Regions from separate parts of the Paenibacillus kribbensis genome, predicted to be linked through region 2. Evidence: predicted binding sites of a transcription regulator. Region 2 holds the regulator's gene; each other region holds the start of a gene.

What was found. Region 2 encodes Rex, which represses fermentation and respiration genes when NADH is low (regulators of the CRP and FNR family bind a similar motif). Its sites were predicted from a motif close to TTGTGAAATATTTCACAA; they were not measured.
Region 1: a site for Rex is predicted at 2,523-2,540, ahead of arcA (arginine deiminase). Genes of this name have one in related genera too.
Region 3: a site for Rex is predicted at 3,508-3,525, ahead of B4V02_RS01775 (formate/nitrite transporter family protein). Genes of this name have one in related genera too.
Region 4: a site for Rex is predicted at 3,632-3,649, ahead of pflB (formate C-acetyltransferase). Genes of this name have one in related genera too.

What each region holds. Positions count from the first base shown of each region.
Region 1 is NZ_CP020028.1:1,618,428-1,624,053, forward strand. Features, by position in the region: gene B4V02_RS07200 (alginate lyase family protein) at 1-213, shown strand, start outside; partial or broken gene B4V02_RS26500 (IS3 family transposase) at 228-338, opposite strand; gene B4V02_RS07205 (hypothetical protein) at 382-774, opposite strand; gene B4V02_RS07210 (putative zinc-binding protein) at 1,042-1,401, opposite strand; gene argR (arginine repressor) at 1,747-2,199, shown strand; gene arcA (arginine deiminase) at 2,630-3,862, shown strand; gene argF (ornithine carbamoyltransferase) at 3,887-4,885, shown strand; gene arcD (arginine-ornithine antiporter) at 4,957-5,626, shown strand, end outside.
Region 2 is NZ_CP020028.1:2,357,385-2,363,010, forward strand. Features, by position in the region: gene dinG (ATP-dependent DNA helicase DinG) at 1-1,326, shown strand, start outside; gene B4V02_RS10690 (redox-sensing transcriptional repressor Rex) at 1,372-2,025, shown strand; gene B4V02_RS10695 (amidohydrolase) at 2,012-3,313, shown strand; gene B4V02_RS10700 (cell wall elongation regulator TseB-like domain-containing protein) at 3,352-3,876, shown strand; gene B4V02_RS10705 ((S)-acetoin forming diacetyl reductase) at 4,641-5,423, shown strand.
Region 3 is NZ_CP020028.1:394,178-399,803, reverse strand. Features, by position in the region: gene B4V02_RS01785 (MFS transporter) at 1-50, opposite strand, end outside; gene B4V02_RS01780 (molybdopterin-containing oxidoreductase family protein) at 97-2,229, opposite strand; gene B4V02_RS01775 (formate/nitrite transporter family protein) at 2,587-3,432, opposite strand; gene B4V02_RS01770 (FAD-dependent oxidoreductase) at 3,819-5,180, opposite strand; gene B4V02_RS01765 (glutathione peroxidase) at 5,569-5,626, opposite strand, start outside.
Region 4 is NZ_CP020028.1:2,203,474-2,209,099, reverse strand. Features, by position in the region: gene B4V02_RS09890 (copper amine oxidase N-terminal domain-containing protein) at 1-194, opposite strand, end outside; gene pflA (pyruvate formate-lyase-activating protein) at 408-1,166, opposite strand; gene pflB (formate C-acetyltransferase) at 1,233-3,494, opposite strand; gene adhE (bifunctional acetaldehyde-CoA/alcohol dehydrogenase) at 3,811-5,626, opposite strand, start outside.

The DNA of each region.
Region 1 (5,626 bases), 740 kb from region 2:
GTATTGCAGGGCCAGGCCGCTTTTTCAGGAAAAGCGGGTATTCTGACAGTGTGTCTGCCGGAGGACTCGGCCGATCACAATGAGCCGCTTCGTCTGACCGCGTGCGAGCTTGATCCTGCGCGCCAGCGGGTGGAGCTGTCTTATGTGTTTGGTGTCGCAGCCGGAACCATCGTCATTGACGAAGCCGCGCTGGAATGGAAGGAGCATGGCTGACGGCCGCTGCGAGGCCGGGAGGTATACTGGAATCCTTGATCACTATGAATCAAGGTACCGGTTACCTCCTCTTTTTTTATGGCTTGACCCAGTGTATTCAAGACGAGATCAAGATCGTTAGATGACTGTTTGTCTTCTTGTTATAAAAATGGAAAAGTGATCGAGAAATTAGATTGTGATAAAAAACAAAAGAGAAATTATTATCAAAAATAGATATATACTAGAAATCCATTTTCCAATTAGAGCTCCAAATTCGTCAGGATTTTTATATCCAATGATTAAACTGGGAGCAAAAAAAATGATGGATAGAAGAAAGGTGTAGTGAAACCCGGTATTGTCAGCATTAGACCATGCGGGCAACCCTAAAAAGGAAAGCAACTGGTCTCCAAATATGTAATTGCCAAATTTAAAAGAAACAGCCATGCCAAGAATAGATAAAAGCAGTGAAAGTGATCCCCAACCTATTTTTTTTTCGTTTTTTCTCAACAATGTAAGGATAATTAGCAAAATTGCAATTGTTTGTATGCTGTACGTCAATATTGATGAAAAGGAATGTTCCATAAAGTCCCTCCTTGAAATGTTCGTCTATGTATTATGATATGAAGTATAGTCGACAAAATAATCATATCAAAAAGATGTTTTGCTGTATAAAAAATAATACTGGTGGCCCTTAAAGATGTGTTAGGAGCCACCAGTAAAAACGAATTTACGATATTGTTACATAATGAGAGCCAGCTACACTTTTACTGTACACTGTCGCAACACCTTGAAAGGATTAAAGTTAAAGGTGAGCCATCTTTCGATTCACACCTTTATTTTGATTCAGAATTATTGTCCAATGAGTTCTAAGATTTGTGTGTAAGCATTTTTATAATGATCAGGGCTAGGATCTTCTCCTATTATCTTGGGTACGTCAAAGTCAGACAGCAGGAAATGGTGTTTGGGTTGAACTTCATGCCTTGCTAAGCAACTCTTGCAACAGGACAAGGGACAGCCATCGATTGCAATGATGTCACGTCCCGATTTTGCTGTTCTGACAAGTGGCTTGACATCACCCCCCACACCAGCGATGCAGGACATTTCAGCGACTTTTTCTCGATCCATTTTGATAGCGATCATGTTAGCGGTTTGCGCTGCGGAGGAACATCCAGAACATGAATAGACAAGAGGTAAATCAGTTCTTTTCATCTTTGTACACTTCCCTGTTTTTTCTTTGTGATCCATCACGGTATTTTTGGTTTTAGATAAAACATAATTTAAATTGTTTGTATTTTAGCTTAAATTTACAGGTTAGACCGTGACATTGATCACGACAATATTTTTTCAAAATCTACCATTAAACCTTTAATACAAGAAGAGGAACTTCCAGAAATGAGAAACTCCTCTTCGTTCGTTTCAGTGTTATCAATGAAAATAAGTTCTGCGCCATCTCTTTGCTCCGAGAGTATACACTCTGTATCCCTTTTTATAGAAAATAATAGAAAATTAGAGCAAAATATGATAAAGCTATAATATAAAAAGGAGTGTCTTTCTATGAAAAGAGAAAAAAGACAACGATTAATTAAGCAATTGGTAAGCGAATATGAAATAGAAACACAAGAGAAGTTAGTAGAATTGTTGGCAGAACAAGATGTAATAGTAACGCAAGCTACGATTTCACGGGATATCCGTGAGTTGAAATTAATAAAAATAGCTTCTCCGAAAGGATTTATGATCTATAATGTTTCCTCAGAAATGCCTTTGCAAACGGATTTGAAGTTAAAGAAGAAGTTAAAAGAAGTTGTTGTCAAGATTGATTATATCGATCAATTGACGATTATAAAAACGTTGCCTGGCAATGCAAATGTTATCGGTGTTTTATTAGATAATTCAAATTGGAGAGAAATGGTAGGATGTGTATGCGGGAATGATACCTGCCTTGTCATTTCCCAAACCCTATCGGATCGAAAGATTTTAGAAGAAAGACTTAATTTAATTTTTAGATAAAATAGCTAGTAGATTGTCAAGTGAGAATACGAGGTTACTTGAATTTAGTAATTAAAGAGTGTAGGATGCCCGAAATTGAGCATGCCGTAGCCGTGATGTATCTTGTTGGATCAAGCATCACAGCTACCTTGCGGGCGTTCCTTCGCTCTTTTCCTTTTGAATGCGCTTCCATTTTACATAGGCTGCAAGTTGAGCATGCATTTTTAGATCAGCAGTTACAGTCCAGATATTCATCATATATACGTAATATGAAATAGATTTCGCAGATAAACTGACAAAATCTATTATAAAAATACATTTTTTTTATTATTTTAAAAATAAAAACGTGAAATATTTCTCAACAAAAATGTTGGCGTTTGCACGAGGCGGAAAGCATGGACCATTTATGATGCATTTGTATACATCAAAGATTAAAAAGGAGGTACGACCCATGAAGCATCCATTGCATGTTGCTTCGGAAATTGGGGAATTACAAACGGTTTTATTAAAACGTCCGGGACAAGAATTGGAGAACTTAACGCCGGAATATTTACAACCGTTATTATTTGACGATATTCCCTTTTTGCCAGTGATTCAAAAAGAACATGATTATTTTGCCCAAACATTACGCAATCGGGGAATTGAAGTTCTTTATTTGGAAAAACTCGCGGCCGAGGCATTAGTGGATAAAAGCCTCAGAGAAGAATTTGTTGACCAAATGTTAGAAGAAGGAAGGGCCGAAGGAAATGTTTCACATCAAATTTTAAAAGAATATTTACTTTCCTTCTCCAATGAAGATTTAGTTCAAAAAATAATGAGTGGTGTACGAAAAAACGAAATTGAAACGGGTAAGAGTATGCAATTACATGAATTTATGCAAGATCATTCTCCATTTTATTTGGTTCCAATGCCAAATTTATATTTTACCCGCGATCCTGCAGCTGTTATTGGTGATGGATTAACGATTAATAAAATGAGGGAAACTGCACGAAGACGTGAATCTATGTTTATGGAGTACGTTGTTAAACATCACCCGAGATTTACCAGTCATAATGTACCGATTTGGCTGGATCGCAATTATGAATTTCCAATCGAAGGTGGTGATGAGCTCATTTTAAATGAAGAAACCATTGCCATTGGTGTATCTGCCCGTACTTCAGCTAAAGCTATTGAACGTTTAGCCCTGAATCTATTTAGCCGTCAAGAAAAATTCAAACGAGTACTAGCCATTGAAATTCCAAAATGCCGGGCATTTATGCATTTAGATACCGTATTTACGATGGTTGATTATGATAAATTTACAATTCATCCCGCGATCCAAGGACCGCAAGGAAATATGAATATTTATGTTTTAGAGAAAGGCCCGGATGAAGAAACGCTTAAAATTACCCATCACACCTCTTTAACGGAATCGCTAAAAGAGGTTTTGGGCTTAAAGGATTTGGTTCTTATTCCTTGTGGCGGAGGAGATGCAATAGCCTCTGCTCGTGAACAATGGAATGACGGATCCAATACGTTAGCCATTGCGCCAGGAGTTGTTGTTACGTATGACCGTAACTATGTATCCAATGCTTTATTGCGTGAACACGGTATCGAGGTCATTGAAATATTGAGCTCGGAATTATCCCGTGGCCGTGGGGGTCCACGTTGTATGAGTATGCCAATCGTTCGAAAAGATATTTAAATTACGGAGAAAGCAGGGATAAATATGGGAAAAACTAATTCAAGCTTAAAAGGCAGAAGTTTTCTTGCAGAGATCGATTTTACAGAAGAGGAATTGTTATATTTGCTTGATTTAGCAGCAGATTTAAAAGAGAAAAAGAAAAACGGCATTCCCCATCGTTATTTGGAGGGCAAAAATATAGCTCTTTTATTTGAAAAAACTTCTACCCGTACACGGTGTGCATTTACAGTAGCTTGTACAGATTTAGGAGCGCATCCCGAGTATTTGGGTAAAGGTGATATTCAGCTTGGTAAAAAAGAATCCGTAGAAGACACGGCGAAAGTGTTGGGCCGCATGTTTGACGGAATTGAGTTCCGCGGTTTTGCTCATAAAACAGTGGAATCTTTGGCTGAGCATTCGGGTGTACCGGTGTGGAACGGTCTAACGGATATGTGGCATCCAACCCAAACGCTCGCGGATTTATTAACCATCCAGGAACATATAGGGCATTTGCGAAATGTGAAGCTCGTTTATGTTGGCGATGGCCGAAACAATGTTGCTAATAGCTTATTGGTGGGTGGTTCAATCGTTGGAATGGATGTTCGGATTTGTGCGCCACAATCATTATGGCCAGCACAAGAAGTCATTTATTTGGCCAAAAAATGTAGTGACCAGGTAATGGTAACCAGTAGCATTGAAGAGGCTGTTGCGGGCGCAGATGTAATCTACACAGATGTTTGGGTATCTATGGGGGAAGAAGATAAATTTGCTGAACGTATTGAGCTGCTCTCGCCTTATCAAGTAAATATGCAAATGATTAAAGAAACAGGGAATAAGGATGTGATTTTTCTACATTGTTTACCCGCATTTCATGATTTGGAAACAACGTATGGAAAAGAAATTTACGAAAAATATGGATTGAGAGAAATGGAAGTAACCGATGAGGTATTCCGCAGCAAGCATTCCAAAGTATTCGATCAAGCTGAAAATAGAATGCATACCATTAAAGCGGTTTTGGCAGCTACTTTAGGAAATATGGAGTAAAGAAGGAATTCATCTTCCTTCTTTCTCTCTCTCTTTTCCTTAACACGATCAAATAGAGAGAGGTGAGTGTAGTGGGTGAAGAAAAGAAATTAGGATTATTTACTTTAACAGCTCTTGTTGTCGGTTCGATGATAGGCGGTGGAGCATTTAACCTGGCAAGTGATATGGCCAAAGAAGCCGGAGCCGGAGCGATCATGATTGGGTGGGTGATCACAGGCATCGGAATGATTGCACTTGGATTGTCCTTTCAGAATTTAACTAAAAAAAGGCCGGATTTGGATGGTGGTATTTTTAGTTATGCGAAAGCTGGATTTGGAAATTTTATGGGGTTTAATAGCGCGTGGGGGTATTGGGTAGCCGCATGGCTTGGGAATGTAGCTTACGCAACTTTACTATTTAGTTCATTAGGCTATTTTTTTTCCATTTTTGATGGGGGGCAAAATATAGCATCAATCATTGGTGCGAGCATCTTGCTCTGGTGTGTTCACCTGCTGATTTTACGAGGCGTACAATCGGCAGCGCTTATAAATCTAGTAACTACAATCGCAAAATTAGTACCTGTGTTTGTATTCATTATTGTGGGAATCTTTGCTTTTCAACTCCATGTATTCGTAGACGGATTTTGGGGACAAGGCGGTACTTTTAATTGGGGGGCGGTAGGCAGTCAAGTTAAAAGCACAATGCTTGTAACGGTCTGGGTGTTTACTGGTGTTGAAGGGGCTGTTGTTCTATCTGGCCGTG
Region 2 (5,626 bases):
GTGAAGTCTGGTCATGAGAAGTCGGCAGATTGGGCTTCGACCATCGACCAGCTATATCCGCTTGTGCTGGAGGTCAAGGAAACATGGGATTTGCTGAGCGACAAGCTGTTTGGTATGCTGCCGGAGCGAAGTGATGCGACACCGGGTGAAACAGGACAATTTTCTTCTCGTCTCAAGCCGTCGGCCAAGCCTGCCAAGTGGGATCAAGCGTCTGCGCTGGAAAATCAGTTAAATGTCACACTAAGCGAAATTTTGCGCAAGGGTGACAAGCTCATGCTGGACGTAAAGGAAGAATATGATGATTATGCGGCTGACAGCCTTATTACGGATATTACAGGACTGCTCAAGGATTTGGCCGGAATCAAGGAGAATTTGCGTCTCTTTATACGTCTTGATGATGAGACGACCGTCTACTGGCTTGAAGCGAGTGGGCAATTCCGCAGTAAATCATTGCAATTTTATGCAGTGCCTGTAGATGTGAGCCGCCAGCTGAAAGAAATGTTTTTTGACAAAAAAAGAAGCATTATTCTGACTTCAGCCACCTTATCGGTCGATAAATCGTTTCAGTACATGACCGATCAGCTCGGTTTGCAGGAAGCTGCAGATGAGGGACGGCTGATGACTTCGCAGCTCCCGTCGCCCTTTAACTACAGGGATCAGGTGCTGCTGGTCATTCCCCGCGATTTCCCGAGTGTAAAGGGCAGTGTAGGAGATGCGCATTTTGTTAATATGCTTGTCAGCTCGCTAGGCGCGACTGCTCAGGCGACCCGGGGGAGAATGCTCGTTTTGTTTACCTCCTACCGGATGCTCCGGCAAGTGTATGAGCCGCTCAAAGAGGCATTGTCTTCCAGCGACATCACTGTGCTGGGACAGGGTGTAGACAGTGGGAGCCGCAGCAAGCTCACCCGGCGTTTTCAGGATGCCAAGGCTTCTGTATTGCTGGGAACCAGCAGCTTCTGGGAGGGTGTTGATATTCCAGGCGAGGCGCTGACGTGTTTGGCCATCGTCCGTCTGCCGTTTCAACCGCCGAATCACCCGTTGCTGGAGGCGAAAAGCGAGCTGCTGCAGCAGCAGAAGAAAAATCCATTTATGAAGCTGTCTGTTCCACAGGCGGTCATTCGTTTTAAACAGGGATTTGGACGTTTGGTACGTACAGCGAGCGACCACGGGGTCGTCATCGTTTACGATACACGTGTCATCGAATCCTATTACGGAAAGCACTTTTTGTACTCGTTACCGGGACCAAAAATGGAGCATATGCCGACGGAGCAAATGGTGCCCCGCATCTCTGAATGGCTCCAATCCGCCCCGGAGACTGAGGCATAATGGACGGGCATCTAAAAATGTCCGTTACAATTAGGGGGAGCAAGTATGAAATCAGAAAAAATTTCTGAGGCAGTTGTACGGAGGTTGCCCGTATATTTACGCTATCTGAATGCACTGAACAAAAGGGAAGTGGCTACGGTCTCTTCCCAGGATCTGGGGCAAAGGCTGAATTTGAATCCGGCCCAAATCCGAAAGGATCTCGCATACTTTGGAGATTTTGGCCGAAAGGGTATCGGCTATGATGTGACTTATCTGATTGAAAAAATACGTCATATCCTGAAAATTGACCAGCAAATCAACGTTGCATTGGTCGGAGCAGGTAATCTGGGGCAAGCCCTCTCGAATTATAATGCGTACTTAAAAGACAATATGAAAATTGTAGCTGTATTTGATGCTGTTCCAGAGAAGACCGGAACGATGATCAATACGCTGGTCGTTCAGCCAATGGATCAATTGGAAGCGACTGTGAAAGAAAAAAATATTCGGATCGGGATTATTACTGTACCGGATTTCGAAGCGCAACACGTGGCCGACAAGCTGATTGAGTGTGGTATTGAAGCGATCTTGAACTTTGCACCGATCATTCTGAAAACCCCGGACAACATCCGGGTACATACCACAGATTTTACAACCGATTTGCTAAGCCTCGCTTATTATTTAGAGGATGGAAAGGAAGAATCGCAAGATGACAGTGAATAAATGGATGATTAAAAACGGCTCCTTTGCCGTAAACGGACCTGAAGCCGGGGTAATCCATGGCTATATGATTGTGGAGGATAGCCGGATTACTTACATTGGCGAGACTTTGCCTGCGGGAGAGGAAGATACAGAAGCGTTTGACGGCAAAGGCTTGCTCTTTTTACCAGGTCTGATTAATACGCATGGTCATGCGGCGATGTCACTGCTGCGTGGGTATGGCGATGATCTGGCACTTCAAGTATGGCTTCAGGAGAAAATGTGGCCGATGGAAGCCAAATTTACAGCTTCAGATGTATACTGGGGTACTTCCTTGTCTGTGCTGGAAATGCTGAAAGGCGGTACGACGACCTTCCTGGACATGTACGATCATATGGATGAGGTGGCTCGTGTAGCTGAAGAGTCAGGCATTCGTGCGAGTCTGATGCGTGGAGCGATTGGATTATGCTCAGAGGAGGAGCAGCGAATCAAGCTGGCTGAGGCTGTGACTTTTGCGCGTAACTGGCATGGCAAGGCGGATGGTCGCATTACAACAATGATGTCTCCACATGCGCCATACACATGTCCACCTGCATTTATCGAAAAATTTGTACAGGCTGCGCATGATTTGGATTTACCGCTGCACACCCACATGTCCGAGACTATTGCCGAAGTTGAGCAAAACGTACTTGATTATGGCTTGCGTCCAGTTGCACATTTGGATAAGCTCGGCTTTTTCTCCCGTCCTTCGCTTGTTGCCCATGCCGTTCATTTGAACGACGAGGAAATAGCCTTGCTGGCTGAACGTGGTGTAGCGGTTTCCCATAATCCGGGCAGCAACCTGAAGCTGGCAAGTGGTGTAGCAAGAGTGCCTGAGCTGCTGCGTGCAGGGGTTACCGTTTCGCTCGGTACGGATGGTCCTGCCAGCAATAATAATCTGGATATGTTTGAGGAAATGCGCCTGGCTGCTCTCATTCATAAGGGAGTATCCGGTGATCCTACGGCGGTTCCTGCGAATGAAGCACTGCGTCTGGCAACCGAGTACGGCGCGAAGTCGATTGGTTTAAACGAGGTGGGAGTGCTGGCAGCAGGCAACAAGGCTGACTTTATCGCGTTGGATCTGAATCAGGCGCATTTCCTGCCGCGTACGGACCTTATTTCCCATGCTGTATACTCTGCAAGTGCCAAGGATGTGGCCCATGTGTGGGTAGACGGTCGTCAGGTCGTGAAAAACGGTGAGTGCCTGACTATGGACGAGGAACGCATCAAACATGAGGCACAAGCCGCCTTTGAAGGGCTGCTGTCGCGCTAATTCAGGTGTCACATCCCCTTAGAGAGGAAGCACAGGCTTTGAAAAATAAGAAAAAATGGATAGCGGTCGCTATTTTGGCCGTGATACTGATCCTGGTCAGCATGTTCTGGTATTATTCTTACGTTACGCAAGACCAGGTGGCCGAGAGAAATGCCGCTATCATAAAGGCCAAGCAATCGGGTGGTCTGGTCAGCACGACTCGTACATGGAAGTCAGTATGGAGTCAGGTATATTGGGTAGTTCAAGGGAAAAATGCCCAAAATGAAAATATAATGGTGTGGGTTCCCTTTCAAAAAGTGGAGGGACAGCCTAATGTACCTGCCGCAGATAATAGTGGTGTTCATACCGAGCTATTGAAAAACGGAGTCGACGAGGAGAAAATGACGGCAATTATTCAGCAGCAGCTTCCAGATGCAGAGATCGTGAGCCTCCAGCCAAGTGTGTTCAATGGCGAATATGTGTGGCAGCTGTTTTACAATGATGGAAGCCATCATAACTATACCTTTTACCGTTTCTCAGATGGGGGATCGACGGGGGTAAAGTATACATTGCCTAATTACTAGAGTGACGTGGGGAGTGGCTGATGGTAGTTTGAAGGGTTAGGAGCGTTAGGAGCGCCTGGGAGCGCTGCTAGTCCGTTTGATCTTACGATCGCTGTTGCCGCCGGATTTTTTTCGATTAGATTCTTATGGGGAAAATCCGGTGGCAGTATATGCTTCCGAAGCGAGCTTTCTTACAGAAAGCTTTTAGGCGAACGCTTCGCTTCTTCAGATTCAAATGGCCCACTCCGCTGGCTGACCGCCATGGAGTCACTCCAAACACCAGGGAGTTGAGGTAGGAGGGAACGGACGCCGCGCTGCGCTTGTCTCCGTTTTGAGTTTTACATCTGTCACTCTTGTTCCCGGATTTCTCCTCTAAATAGGTTTATTCGAGAAATCTGGAAAGCACCGTCCCACTGCGGATTGGCGAAAATGTAACTTTTATACTCGGTTTATATAGTTTGGAATGATTGAAAGCTAAAAAGACGTAAATGCGATTAAATTCGTATTTACGTCTTTTTAGTTTTTATGTTTGATTCGTATTTATCATAGCATGACTATTTGAGTATAAAACCATATCCGCCTGTGCAGTGCCTTCATATGTAATTTTATAAGTTTGAATTAGATGTTTTTTCATTTCCCTTAAAGAGTCTAAATATGAAGTCTATTACATATATCATAATATTTTTTTCCTAAAAATGGTTTAATCATAGACGCGGACTAACGTAACCCATAATTTTGTGGCTATGTTATCATGACTACTTATTCACCAAAGGAGATTCATGAACATGGGAAAAATGGATGGGAAAGTTGCATTGGTAACAGGTGGAGGTCAAGGGATTGGGCGGGCTATCGCTTTACGTCTGAGTCAAGATGGCTTCGCCGTGGCAGTCGTAGATTTGAATGAAGAAACGGCTAAAAGTGTGGCTGATGAAATTACAAAGACAGGAGGGCGCTCGATTGCGCTTAAAGTCGATGTTTCCAACCGGGATCAGGTTTTTGCCGCCGTCAAGGAGACAACTGACAAACTCGGTGGATTTGATGTTATCGTAAATAATGCGGGGATTGCTCCCGCCAAGCTGTTGGAAGATGTTACGCTGGCTGATTTTGATAAGCTGTTTCATATCAATGTGACCAGTGTACTGTGGGGCATTCAGGCGGCCGCAGCCGAATTTAGAGAGCTGGGTCATGGGGGGAAAATCATCAATGCCTCTTCACAGGCAGGTCATGTCGGTAACGCCAATCTGGGCATTTACTCTGCAACTAAATTTGCAGTTCGAGCATTAACACAAACCGCGGCTCAGGAATATGCGCAATATGGCATTACAGTTAACGCCTACTGTCCCGGTATTGTACAAACTCCGATGTGGAGTGGAATTGATAAAGAAATTACGGCCTCCAAAGGTGAAGCTGTAGGCGATGCCACCAAGGAATTCGGCAGCAAAATTGCGCTTGGTCGTCTCTCTACACCGGAAGATGTATCAGCCTTCGTCTCATTCCTGGCAGGTCCGGATTCCGATTACATGACAGGGCAATCCCCTCTGATCGACGGCGGCATGATGTTCCTGTAAAGGACTATGTTATTAGCGACGAGGTAATAAAACTCTTATATATGCAGCGTAGACGCTACATGCAATTTTTGCTGCAGCCAAGAACTTGTAAAAGCAGGAGTAACTGAAAGAAAGCAAAGAAAGCCGAAATTGGCTAAAGTAACTATAGAGATTGAAGAAAAAATTAAAAAGACGTAAATACGATGAAATTCGTATTTGCGTCT
Region 3 (5,626 bases), 2.0 Mb from region 2:
GCGACGAGAAATACTTTTACTTCTCTCGGATAAGATTCCAACCATTTCATATCTTTTATTTCTCCTTTAACATCTGACGCCATAAAAGGCATAAGCTCATTGACGCTTCACATTCACCACCGTTGAAAAGAAAGTTGCCCCCTGTCCCATATCTGACAATCGATCAGAGGTTAATGCATTGGCACGCTGTCTGTGCCCCTTGCCTTTCCACCATAGCCCTTGGCTAATCACTGTACCGGGCAGCATCAGATCGGTAACTTTGGCTTTCAGCTCATACGTTCCCCGATCATTCCATACGGTAACCAGATCCCCATCCACGATGTCTCTGGTCTGAGCATCCTCCGGGTGAATCTGCAGCAAAGGCTCCCGCTCCAATCGCTGATGCTTGGGCAAATTGGCGAAGGTGGAATTGAGAAAATTATGATTTGGCGGCGAAACAAACATCAGTGGAAACCGCTCATCCGCTAGCGGTCGCTGCTCTCCGTCATAGCCTTCGATCAGCGGCACATACGTAGGCATCGCGGGCAGACCCATTTGCTTCATCCGTTCCGAATACAGCTCAATCTTGCCCGAGGGCGTAGTTAGACGATCCAGATAAGCAGCTTTGGGCGACATATCCAGCTTTACAAAAGGCGACTCTTTTAAAGCTTCTAAAGTAACACCATTAAGATAAGGATTCGTTGGGTTATCCAGCGCGCCCACGATCATGTCTTCCTCACTTTCCGTAAATGCAGCTTCATCAAAGCCCATGGCTCGTCCGAGCAGACTAAACAGCTCATAGTTGCTTTTACTTTCTCCGAGCGGAGCAATGACTGGCCTCTGCATCTGGACATAGTGATGCCAGTAGGATTTGTACAGGTCTGTACCTTCAAAAGAAGACGCCGCAGGCAGCACAATATCCGCATAGCGGGCCGTATCGGTCAGGAACAGGTCATGCACGACCGTGAATAGATCCTCCCGTTCAAACCCCTGTGTCACCCGTTCCGTATTCGGTGCTACGACCACCGGATTGCTGCAATATACAAACAGCGCCTTGATTGGCGCATCCTTTTGCAGCAATGCTTCTCCGATCCGGTTCATGTTGATCACCCGGGCATCCGGGTTCCGGCGCAGATCCGGACGCTCCAGATTGGCGCTGTTAAATTTGGCATAAGCGCCATTGGAGCGCGATGCGCCTCCTCCGTGCTTCAGCCATTGTCCGGTGAGCGCGGGCAGGCATGTTACCGCGCGTACATTCATGCCGCCGTTATCATGATGCTGGAGCCCGTTGCCGATATTGATATATGCCGCTCGCGCCTGCCCGTACATCTCCGCCAGGCGAATGATATCCGCTACAGGTACACCCGTGATACGCGCAACCCGCTCCGGGGTGTACGCCTTAACATGCTCGCGTAGTTCCTCATGGCCTACCGTGTAGCGGCGTAAAAATTCATCGTCCGTTAGCCCTTGCTCGAACAGCACGTTCATTATTCCCAACGCGAGCGCCGTATCCGTTCCCGGGTATAAAGGAATGAACCAATCCGCCCATTGCGCCGTCCGGTTACGGTGAACATCAATAACAACCACCTTGGCGCCTTTTTTACGCGCCTTCTCGGCCAATACTACCTGATGCATGTTCGTGCTGATGACATTTCCACCCCATACAATAATCAGGTCTGCATCCTCTGTGTCCTCCGGGCTGGTGCCCCCTTTAAAACCCATGACAGATGCCCAGCCTTCATTCCCGGCTACGCTGCAAATCGTCTGATCCAGCTGGCTAGAGCCCAGCGCATTGAAAAAACGGCGATCCATTCCGTCCACACTCAATACGCCCATATTGCCATAAAAGCTGTAGGGGAGTATGGATTCCGGGCCGTCCGTACGAATCAGCTCCTTGAACCGACCCGTAATGGTATCGACTGCCTCTTCCCAGCTAATTCGTTCAAATTTCCCTGCTCCTTTGGGGCCTACACGCTTCAGCGGATAGAGCACACGCTCAGGGTCATATACCCGCTCCGTCATATTGCGAACTTTATTACAAATAGCCCCTTTTGTTATAGGATGATCCGGGTTGCCAGTTACCTTGACAATTTTTCCATTTTCCTTGTGAAGCAGGAGCCCGCACGTATCTGGGCAATCTAGCGGACACACAGCCGGAAAAATACCATCGGCCTGCTCCGTCATCTGCTGCCCCCTTTGTAAGTCTAGTTGAAGCGTAGCCTCAGAAGGCGCGCTGTTGCGATAGTCCATGATGTTGATGCTCCTTTCCGTTACCGTTTCCAAAAATTACACTGTACTTATCATATCTACAGCTATGAGCTATGGCAAGAGAAGGATTTTGCCAAGCAGCTTCCGACCGAAAGAGCCAAAAAATCCGCCTGCTGCATAGAGCAAAACGGATTTTCGAAAAAATCACAATTATTTTTTATAGCCTGTTTCATCATTGCTTACCAAGGGTAAAAGAGATCAAGGCATTATGGACGAGAGCACACTCATCCTCCATGCCAAATCATGGACCACTCCCAAACAAATCCGCCATGACAGGTTTCGTTCCCCCGGACCTGTCATGGCGGATTTGTTTTGTTCGATTCTGTCAACAGTAACTAATCAAGCGCGATCACTCAACGGATTGGGAGCAACCGAAGAAGTAGTCTGAGTTCCGCTCACTGGATGTGCATCGGAATGCGGCTTTTTCAAATAGGCTAACCAGTAAGCCCCAGCCACAAACAGGCTTCCTCCAACCAAATTCCCCAGCCAGACCGGAATAAAATTCATGATATAATCTGCCCATGAAAAATGGCCTGCAAAGATAGCCGCCGGAATGAGAAACATATTGGCCACAACGTGCTGAAAGCCGATAGCAACAAAGGCCATGGTAGGGAACCAAATCCCCATAATTTTTCCACCTATTGAATCCGTGCTATATGCCAGCCATACAGCCAGCGCTACCAGCCAGTTACATCCGATACCAGATATAAACGATTGCAAAAAGCTATCATGCAGCTTATGACCTGCCATATCCACTACTTTGTCCAAATAAGGGCCCGCTTCTGTCAGACCCAGCACATGGCCGAAGAAAAATGCAACAAATAACGCACCGACAAAATTACTGAGCGTAATAATGACCAGATTACGAAGCATGGCGCCAGTCTTAATCCGTCCTGCCCATCTCGCCAAAGGGACAGCCATCATATTGCCGGTCAGCAATTCTCCGCCGGCGATCAATACTAATACCAGTCCTACAGGGAACACAGCGGCTCCTATAAAGGTAGCAATACTCCCCCATTCCTTAGGTGCGCTTGCAATAACACGTATATCCAGCAAAAACCCGAGTGCAATGAATGCGCCTGCCAAAAATCCCAATACCACTGACACAGTCCACGGGTTGTTCGCTTTGGCTACTCCTGTTTCCACCGTCTTTTCGGCAATTTGCCCCGGTTTATAGCTTGCCATATGTTCCCGCTCCTTTAACATCTTTTTACTCTTATATTCTTCTTTTCATATTTTATTTAAAATCAGTGATTAAGTTTGTGAAAAAAATCACTTTTGTGGTTATTAAAAAAAACAGCCCTTGGATCAAGGACTGTTTTTCGTGTATTAATGCGTCTACCGCGCCACTAAGCACTTATAATTAATTATATTCTTCCTTTTCAACTGCTCCCAAGAACCAAAGAACTCCACCGAGACCGATTGCCGCCACAACTACAAGAAAAAGGATATAAAACAAACCCATTATCTACTCCCCCTAATCCTTATGCTCTCTATATTGTACTATAAGGATTCGTTCATACGTCGCAGATTGTTGACAAACTTATGAACAATGTCACAGACAAATCGAATTATACGGTAACTGGTTTTCGTTCAGTTAGCGAAGGCAATGCTTGCAATCCGGCTGCATTCAGGAAATTCCAAGGCTTGTTATAATGCGGCTGGAAGAAGAAATCGACAAAGGCCAGTTGGTCAATGGTCATATGATTTTGAATGGCCACAGATAGAGTGTTAATGGATTGTGTCAAATCCACCTTCGACATAATTTGAGCCCCAACAATTCTCCGTGTCTCCCGCTCATATACAACTTTCAGCAGCACCTTTTCAGAGGTTGGCATAAATTCAGGGCGATAGCTGTCCTCAATGGTTACAGCCTCGACACTCATTCCTTCGTCTACTGCCGCCGCTTCCGTCAGACCCGTTCCTGCAATATTGTCTTCATAAATTTTAATACCCGAGGTTCCTTGAGTTCCCATGTAGGCAATTGTCGGCTGTACCAGATTGCGTGCCACCAGCGTACCCATACGAACCGCGTTCGTCGCCAGTGGGATATAAGCCGTTTTGCCTGTTGGGTTGTAGCGAATTGCACAGCTGTCGCCTGCTGCAAACACGTCCGGGCAGCTGCTTTGCATATAATTGTCCACGATGATTGCACCGTTCGGCAGCATATCCACCTGACCTTTGAGCAAGTCTGTTTGAGGACGGAAGCCAATGCAGAGAATAACAAGCTCTGTTTCGTATTCTCCTTGGGAGGTCACGACTTTGCTCACCTTGCCATTCGTTCCCTCAAATCGACTCACGGTTTCACCCAGTACCAGCTTGATGCCGTGTTCTTTCAGAGAATTTTCAATCCGGTCTGTATACTCGTGGTCCAAATATTTATTCAATATACGATCAGCGCTGTCGATCAGCGTTACGTTTTTACCGTTCATTTGGAAAGCTTCCACCAGCTCAACACCGATGTATCCGGCTCCGACAACTGTGATGTTCTGCACGTGCTTGGCTTTCTCAATAATTTCGTTCGAATGATTATAGTTTTTACAGAGCAAAATATGATCAAGCTCAATGCCTTCCAGCTTCGGAATAATAGGCCAAGAGCCTGTCGTCACAATCAATTTATCAAATGTGTCCGTAAATTCTTCACCTGTTTGGAGATTACGTGCACGCAGCGTTTTGCTGGCTGTATCTACACTCGTCACATCATGAAGCATCTTGGTCACTACACCCATGTCAGCCAGCTGATCCGGGGATGAATAAAACAATCCGTGCGGATCCTTGACGACACCACCTACATACAGTGCAATACCACAAGATAAAAACGAAATATTATCATTGCGCTCGTAAACGGTAATTTCGGCATCTGGATAACATTTGGCTGTGTTGACAATTGCTGCCGTGCCTGCGTGTGTACATCCGATAACTGCTACTTTCATGTTGAATTCCTCCTTGGTGTGTGGGCATAATTGTATAATTATTGTGAATTGTTTCACGTTATCAGGTTGCCTTTTGTGATTTATTTCACTTCATGCACTCATTATAATGTGATCTTTTTCACATTACAATAGCTTTTTATGATATTCACAATTTGTCCACAATTAAAAAACAAGGATAGACAAAGCCTGTCATTTGATAAACGTCTCTTTTGCTTCATGTAGTTTTCCCTGTATGACTCTGATTATGCCCTTCAACCAGACTTTCAAAGAAGCAGCGGCCATCCAGCGAATGTGAAATACAGACAGCAAAAAAAGGCCCGTTTCCCGGAGAAATGCCGGAAATCAGACCCTTTTTTTAGACATATACTTTGGAATTAAAGCAAAGCTATCATAGCAATTGCTCAATGACCGTCTTCATGGCCTCTGGTGATTCCTTAGGCTCAAAC
Region 4 (5,626 bases), 150 kb from region 2:
GGTGTTCCCGTGCTATCTTGACCTCCGCTGCTATTCTGAACGCCAGATTCTGCGACATTGGCTTGAGCCTGCTGTCCGCTAACCGAATCGGTAGATTGAACGGTTGTTGTTGTTGCTTCTGCTCCTACAGGGGCTACTGCGGCCACCTGAGCTACCGCAAGCGCGGTGAGCATGGTCCACTTCTTGAAATTCATTGTCTGTCTCCTTCTATCCCAAATTATTATCATTCCCGTAAAAAGTCATACTATTAGACGCGGCAGTTACCAAAAAGTTGCTGGGAATTTTTCTTAATATGAAAATAAAAAACCTCCTCCTGCGAATTCAAAAATTCAACAAAAAAAAACCGCCGCCATCTAATCTGATGTGCAGCGGCTTTATAACAGTAAGTAGCTTGGGAGCCATCCTCATTATGACAGGCGACAAACAGCGTTCTTCTCTGCAGTCTCCAGACGACCCTCTTCAATGAGTCGATAAGCACGTTGAACTTCTTCTTCAGTAGGGGACGGAACCCCTTCCAGCGGATACGCCTTGCCGAGCATTTCCCATTTGTATACACCCATTTGGTGATAAGGCAAAATCTCGAACTTTTCGACTCCGTTCAACGTTCCGATAAACCGACCCAAATTCAATAGATCTTGCTCGTCATCATGAATGCCTGGCACAAATACGTGTCTAATCCACATTTTACGCCCTTGTTCAGATAACCAGCGTGCTGTTTTTAACATACGGTCATTGGACTTGCCTGTGAGCTTAATATGCTTGTCGTTGTCAATATGCTTAATGTCCAGAAGCACCAAGTCCGTTACGTTCAGCAAATCTTGGATACGGTCCGCGTCATTAAAACCGTTACTGTCCAGCGTCGTGTGCAAATTCCAGCGACGCTTCACTTCCGTGAACAGCTCTGCTACAAAATGAGCTTGCAATGTCGGTTCTCCACCGGATACGGTCAAACCGCCTCCTGAAGATCGGTAGTAGGCTAAATACGGTTCTATTTCAGCCAATACCTCCTCCAGTGTCATCGGATTACCTTCATTTAAAGCCCAGGTGTCCGGATTATGACAATATTGACATTTCAACAAGCATCCTTGCATAAAAAGCACGAAGCGGATGCCGGGACCATCGACGGTCCCGAAGGTTTCCAATGAGTGTATATGACCTTTCAACATGTTGCATCATCCTTCCCGCATCCGCTATGCGTGCGTCGTTTGTAATATATGATAGGTTAAGCCTAATTACATCGTACCGTGGAATGTACGGTTAATAACATCCAGCTGTTGTTCACGAGTCAGCTTGATGAAGTTAACGGCATAGCCCGATACACGAATCGTAAGCTGTGGATAATTTTCTGGGTGTTCCATGGCATCCAGCAGTTGCTCACGAGCAAATACGTTGACGTTCAAATGATGCGCATGGCTTCCGAAGTAGCCGTCCATCATCGAAACGAGGTTCGTTTTGCGTGTTTCTTCTTCCTTACCCAGTGCTTTAGGCACGATGGAGAAAGTATTCGAAATACCGTCCAGACTGTGCTCATAAGGCAGCTTGGCTACGGAACTCAGAGATGCCAAAGCACCTTTTTTGTCACGGCCATGCATTGGGTTCGCACCTGGCGCAAACGGTTCGCCTGCTTTACGTCCATCCGGTGTTGTACCTGTTTTCTTACCGTACACCACGTTGGAAGTAATGGTCAGGACAGATTGAGTAGGAAGAGCATTCCGATAAGCTTTGTGCTTGCGAATCATACTCATAAAGGTCTCTACCAGTTCTACTGCGATGGTATCTACACGATCATCGTTGTTACCATAGCAAGGGTATTCACCTTCGATTTCAAAATCAACAGCAATCCCTTTTTCATTACGGATTGGTTTTACTTTTGCAAATTTAATAGCGCTCAAGGAATCAGTTGCTACTGACAGACCAGCAATACCACAAGCCATGGTACGAAGAATATCACGGTCATGCAGCGCCATTTCAATGCGTTCGTAGCTGTATTTATCATGCATGTAGTGAATCACATTCAGTGTGTTCATATACAGTTTTGCCAGCCATTCCATCATAGGTTTGAAGCGGCTCAACACTTCTTCATAATCCAGCACTTCGCTTGTAATGGCTGGGAATTCAGGCCCTACTTGAACGCCGGATTTTTCATCCTTACCACCGTTAATGGCATACAACAGAGCTTTAGCCAAGTTGGCGCGAGCACCAAAGAATTGCATTTGTTTACCGATTTTCATGGCGGATACACAACAAGCAATACCATAATCATCGCCATAGATTGGACGCATCAGATCGTCATTTTCATATTGAATGGAGCTTGTTTCAATAGAAACTTTTGCACAATATTTTTTGAACCCTTCAGGCAATTGTTCTGACCATAGCACAGTCAAGTTAGGTTCTGGAGCAGGCCCCAAGTTGTACAGCGTATGCAAGAAGCGGAAGCTGTTTTTGGTAACACGAGTTTCTCCAGTGACAGACATACCACCAATAGATTCTGTTACCCATGTTGGGTCTCCACTGAACAGTTCATTATAGTCAGGTGTGCGCAGGAATTTAACAATACGCAGCTTCATGACAAAATGATCGACCAATTCTTGAGCTTGTTCTTCTGTCAGCGCGTTTTCTTCAAGATCACGTTGAGTATAAATATCAAGGAACGAAGATACACGTCCCAGGGACATTGCTGCGCCATTTTGTTCTTTGATCGCTGCGAGGTAGCCAAAATATACCCATTGGAAAGCTTCTTTCGCATTGTTAGCTGGTTTTGAAATATCAAAGCCATGTTCAGCAGCCATTTGTTTCAATTCATTCAAAGCACGAATTTGTTCGGAAATTTCTTCGCGCAGACGAATTACGTCCTCTTCCATAGCGTCAACTTCAAGGCTTTTCAGTTGAAGCTTTTTATCTTGGATCAGGAAGTCTACTCCATACAGAGCTACACGACGGTAGTCACCGATAATCCGACCACGACCGTATGCATCTGGCAAGCCAGTAATAATACCAGCTTTACGAGCTGCTCTCATCTCATCCGTGTAGGCATCAAACACACCTTGGTTGTGCGTTTTACGGATATGCGTGAATATATCAATAATGCTTTCAGGCACTTCAAAGCCATAGGCTTTACATGCGTCAATCATCATCCGAATTCCGCCGAACGGTTGCAAGGAACGCTTGAATGGTGCATCTGTTTGCACACCAACAATTTGTTCTTTATCCCGGTCCAGATAACCCGGCTTATGTGAAGTAATAGTAGATGGCGTATTCACGTCTACATCAAGTACACCGCCGTTTGCCAGCTCTTTTTTAGTAAGATCAGATACAATATCCCACAGTGCAGTTGTGTTGGCAGTAGGGCCAACCAGGAACTCTTCAGTACCTACATAAGGTGAAATATTGGTTTGGATAAAATCGTTAACGTTGACTTCTTTCATCCATTTGCCTTTTTTAAAACCTCTCCAGCCAGCTTGTTGTCCTTGTAAATCTCTCTCAATCACCGACATGTAAATCCCTCCAAATTGTTTGGTCTTCCGGGTTTGTGATTTTTTTCACTATTTTATCCCGGCCTTTTCACCGATGCCTTAGCTCAGTGTCGGGACCTTTCTTACACTCTTATTGTAGAATAATGACAGAGTGCAGTATGTGACATAAATCACAATATGAGTGATTTATGTCACTTTATTTTTCCCTTGCTCCCGCCTGATCCTGTAAACTTCTCACTCACCTCCCTTCCCAAGCCAACAGGCCCTCTATCAAAGAGAGCCTGTAGTGGTATTGAATAGGAAAATGCTTGTTACAAGCCTCTTCATACCTATTATATTATTGGTCAAAACGTCCGTAGAAGGCATTGCGGTATACATCAGCCAATTCAGTAACCAGCGGCAGCTTCGGATTCGCAGTTGTACATTGATCCTCAAAAGCGCGGTCAGCCAAATAATCTACACGTGCTTCAAAATCCTTCGGATCGAAACCGAGTTGCTGGAACGATTCCTCGATACCGAGTGTTTTGTTCATCTTACGGATCGCTTCGATCAGGCTGTTAACTCCTTCTTCCGTGGTGCGAGCAGGCAATCCCAGTATGCGAGCAATCTCCGCATAGCGCTCATCCGCAACAAAATGCGAATATTTAGGGAACGAAGCGAATTTTGTCGGTTTTTTCGCATTGTAGCGAATGACGTGCGGCATCAAGATCGCATTCGTGCGACCATGCGCTGTATGGTACTGTCCGCCCCATTTGTGCGCAAGACTGTGGTTAATACCCAAGAATGCATTGGCAAACGCCATCCCTGCGAGCGTGGAAGCATTATGCATTTTTTCGCGAGCCAGCTTATCACCAGTCAGAGCTGATTGCTCCAGGTATTGGAATACCAATTGAATGGCTTTAATGGCCAGACCGTCTGTGTAGTCATTTGCCATTACGGACACGTAAGCCTCAATGGCGTGTGTCAGAACGTCCATACCTGTATCCGCTACAGCTGTTTTAGGCAGCGAATATACAAACACAGGGTCAATAATTGCCACATCCGGGGTCAACTCATAGTCAGCCAGCGGGTACTTCGTGTTGCCCAGGTTTTTGTCTGTAATTACCGCGAAAGAAGTAACTTCCGAACCTGTACCCGAGGTTGTAGGAATGGCTACGAATTGTGCTTTTTGGCCCAGACGTGGGTACTTGTAAATCCGTTTGCGAATATCCATGAATTTTTGTTTCAGGTTGTTGAAATCTGTATCTGGATATTCATAGAACAACCACATGCCCTTCGCAGCATCCATTGGGGAACCGCCGCCCAGTGCGATAATGCAATCCGGTTGGAAACGTCTCATCATTTCAGTACCGCGTTCTACCGTAACTGTCGATGGATCTGGCTCTACTTCAGAGAAGACCTCGATCGCTACTGGTGTTTGGCGTTGGTGCAAATAATGAATGACGCGATCCACATAGCCAAGCTTCACCATCATAGGGTCTGTGACAATAGCTACACGTGTGATGTCAGGCATTTTAGCAAGATACTGAGTCGAATTTTTTTCAAAATAAACTTTGGAAGGTACTTTGAACCATTGCATATTCACCGTCCGTTTCGCCACCCTTTTCACGTTAATCAAATTGACTGCCGATACGTTCGACGAAGTTGAGTTACGTCCGTACGAACCGCAACCGAGCGTCAACGATGGAAGGTTGGTGTTGTAGATGTCACCGATCGCACCATGCGTGGAAGGTGAATTTACAATGATACGGCCTGTTTGCAAACGGTTTGCGAACCGGGCAATAACGTCCTCATCGTTCGAATGAATAGCGGACGAGTGACCCATGCCCCCGAACTCTACGACTTCAGCAGCGCGTTGAATACCTTGTTCAGCATTTTTTACTTTATAGCAAGCCAGTACAGGACTCAATTTTTCCGCGGACAATGGGTATTTTGTTCCTACCCCTTCAATCTCAGCGACCAAAATTTTGGTTCCTGCCGGTACGGTGATACCGCTCATTTCAGCAATTTTTACAGCGGACTGTCCGACGATAGCCGGGTTCACTGCACATTTCTCTACATTCATAGCTCCTTGAGTGAGCTTAGCTGCTTCTTCTTTATTTACAAAGTAGCAACCGTTAGCGATCATCAATTTTTTCACTTGCTCGAAGATC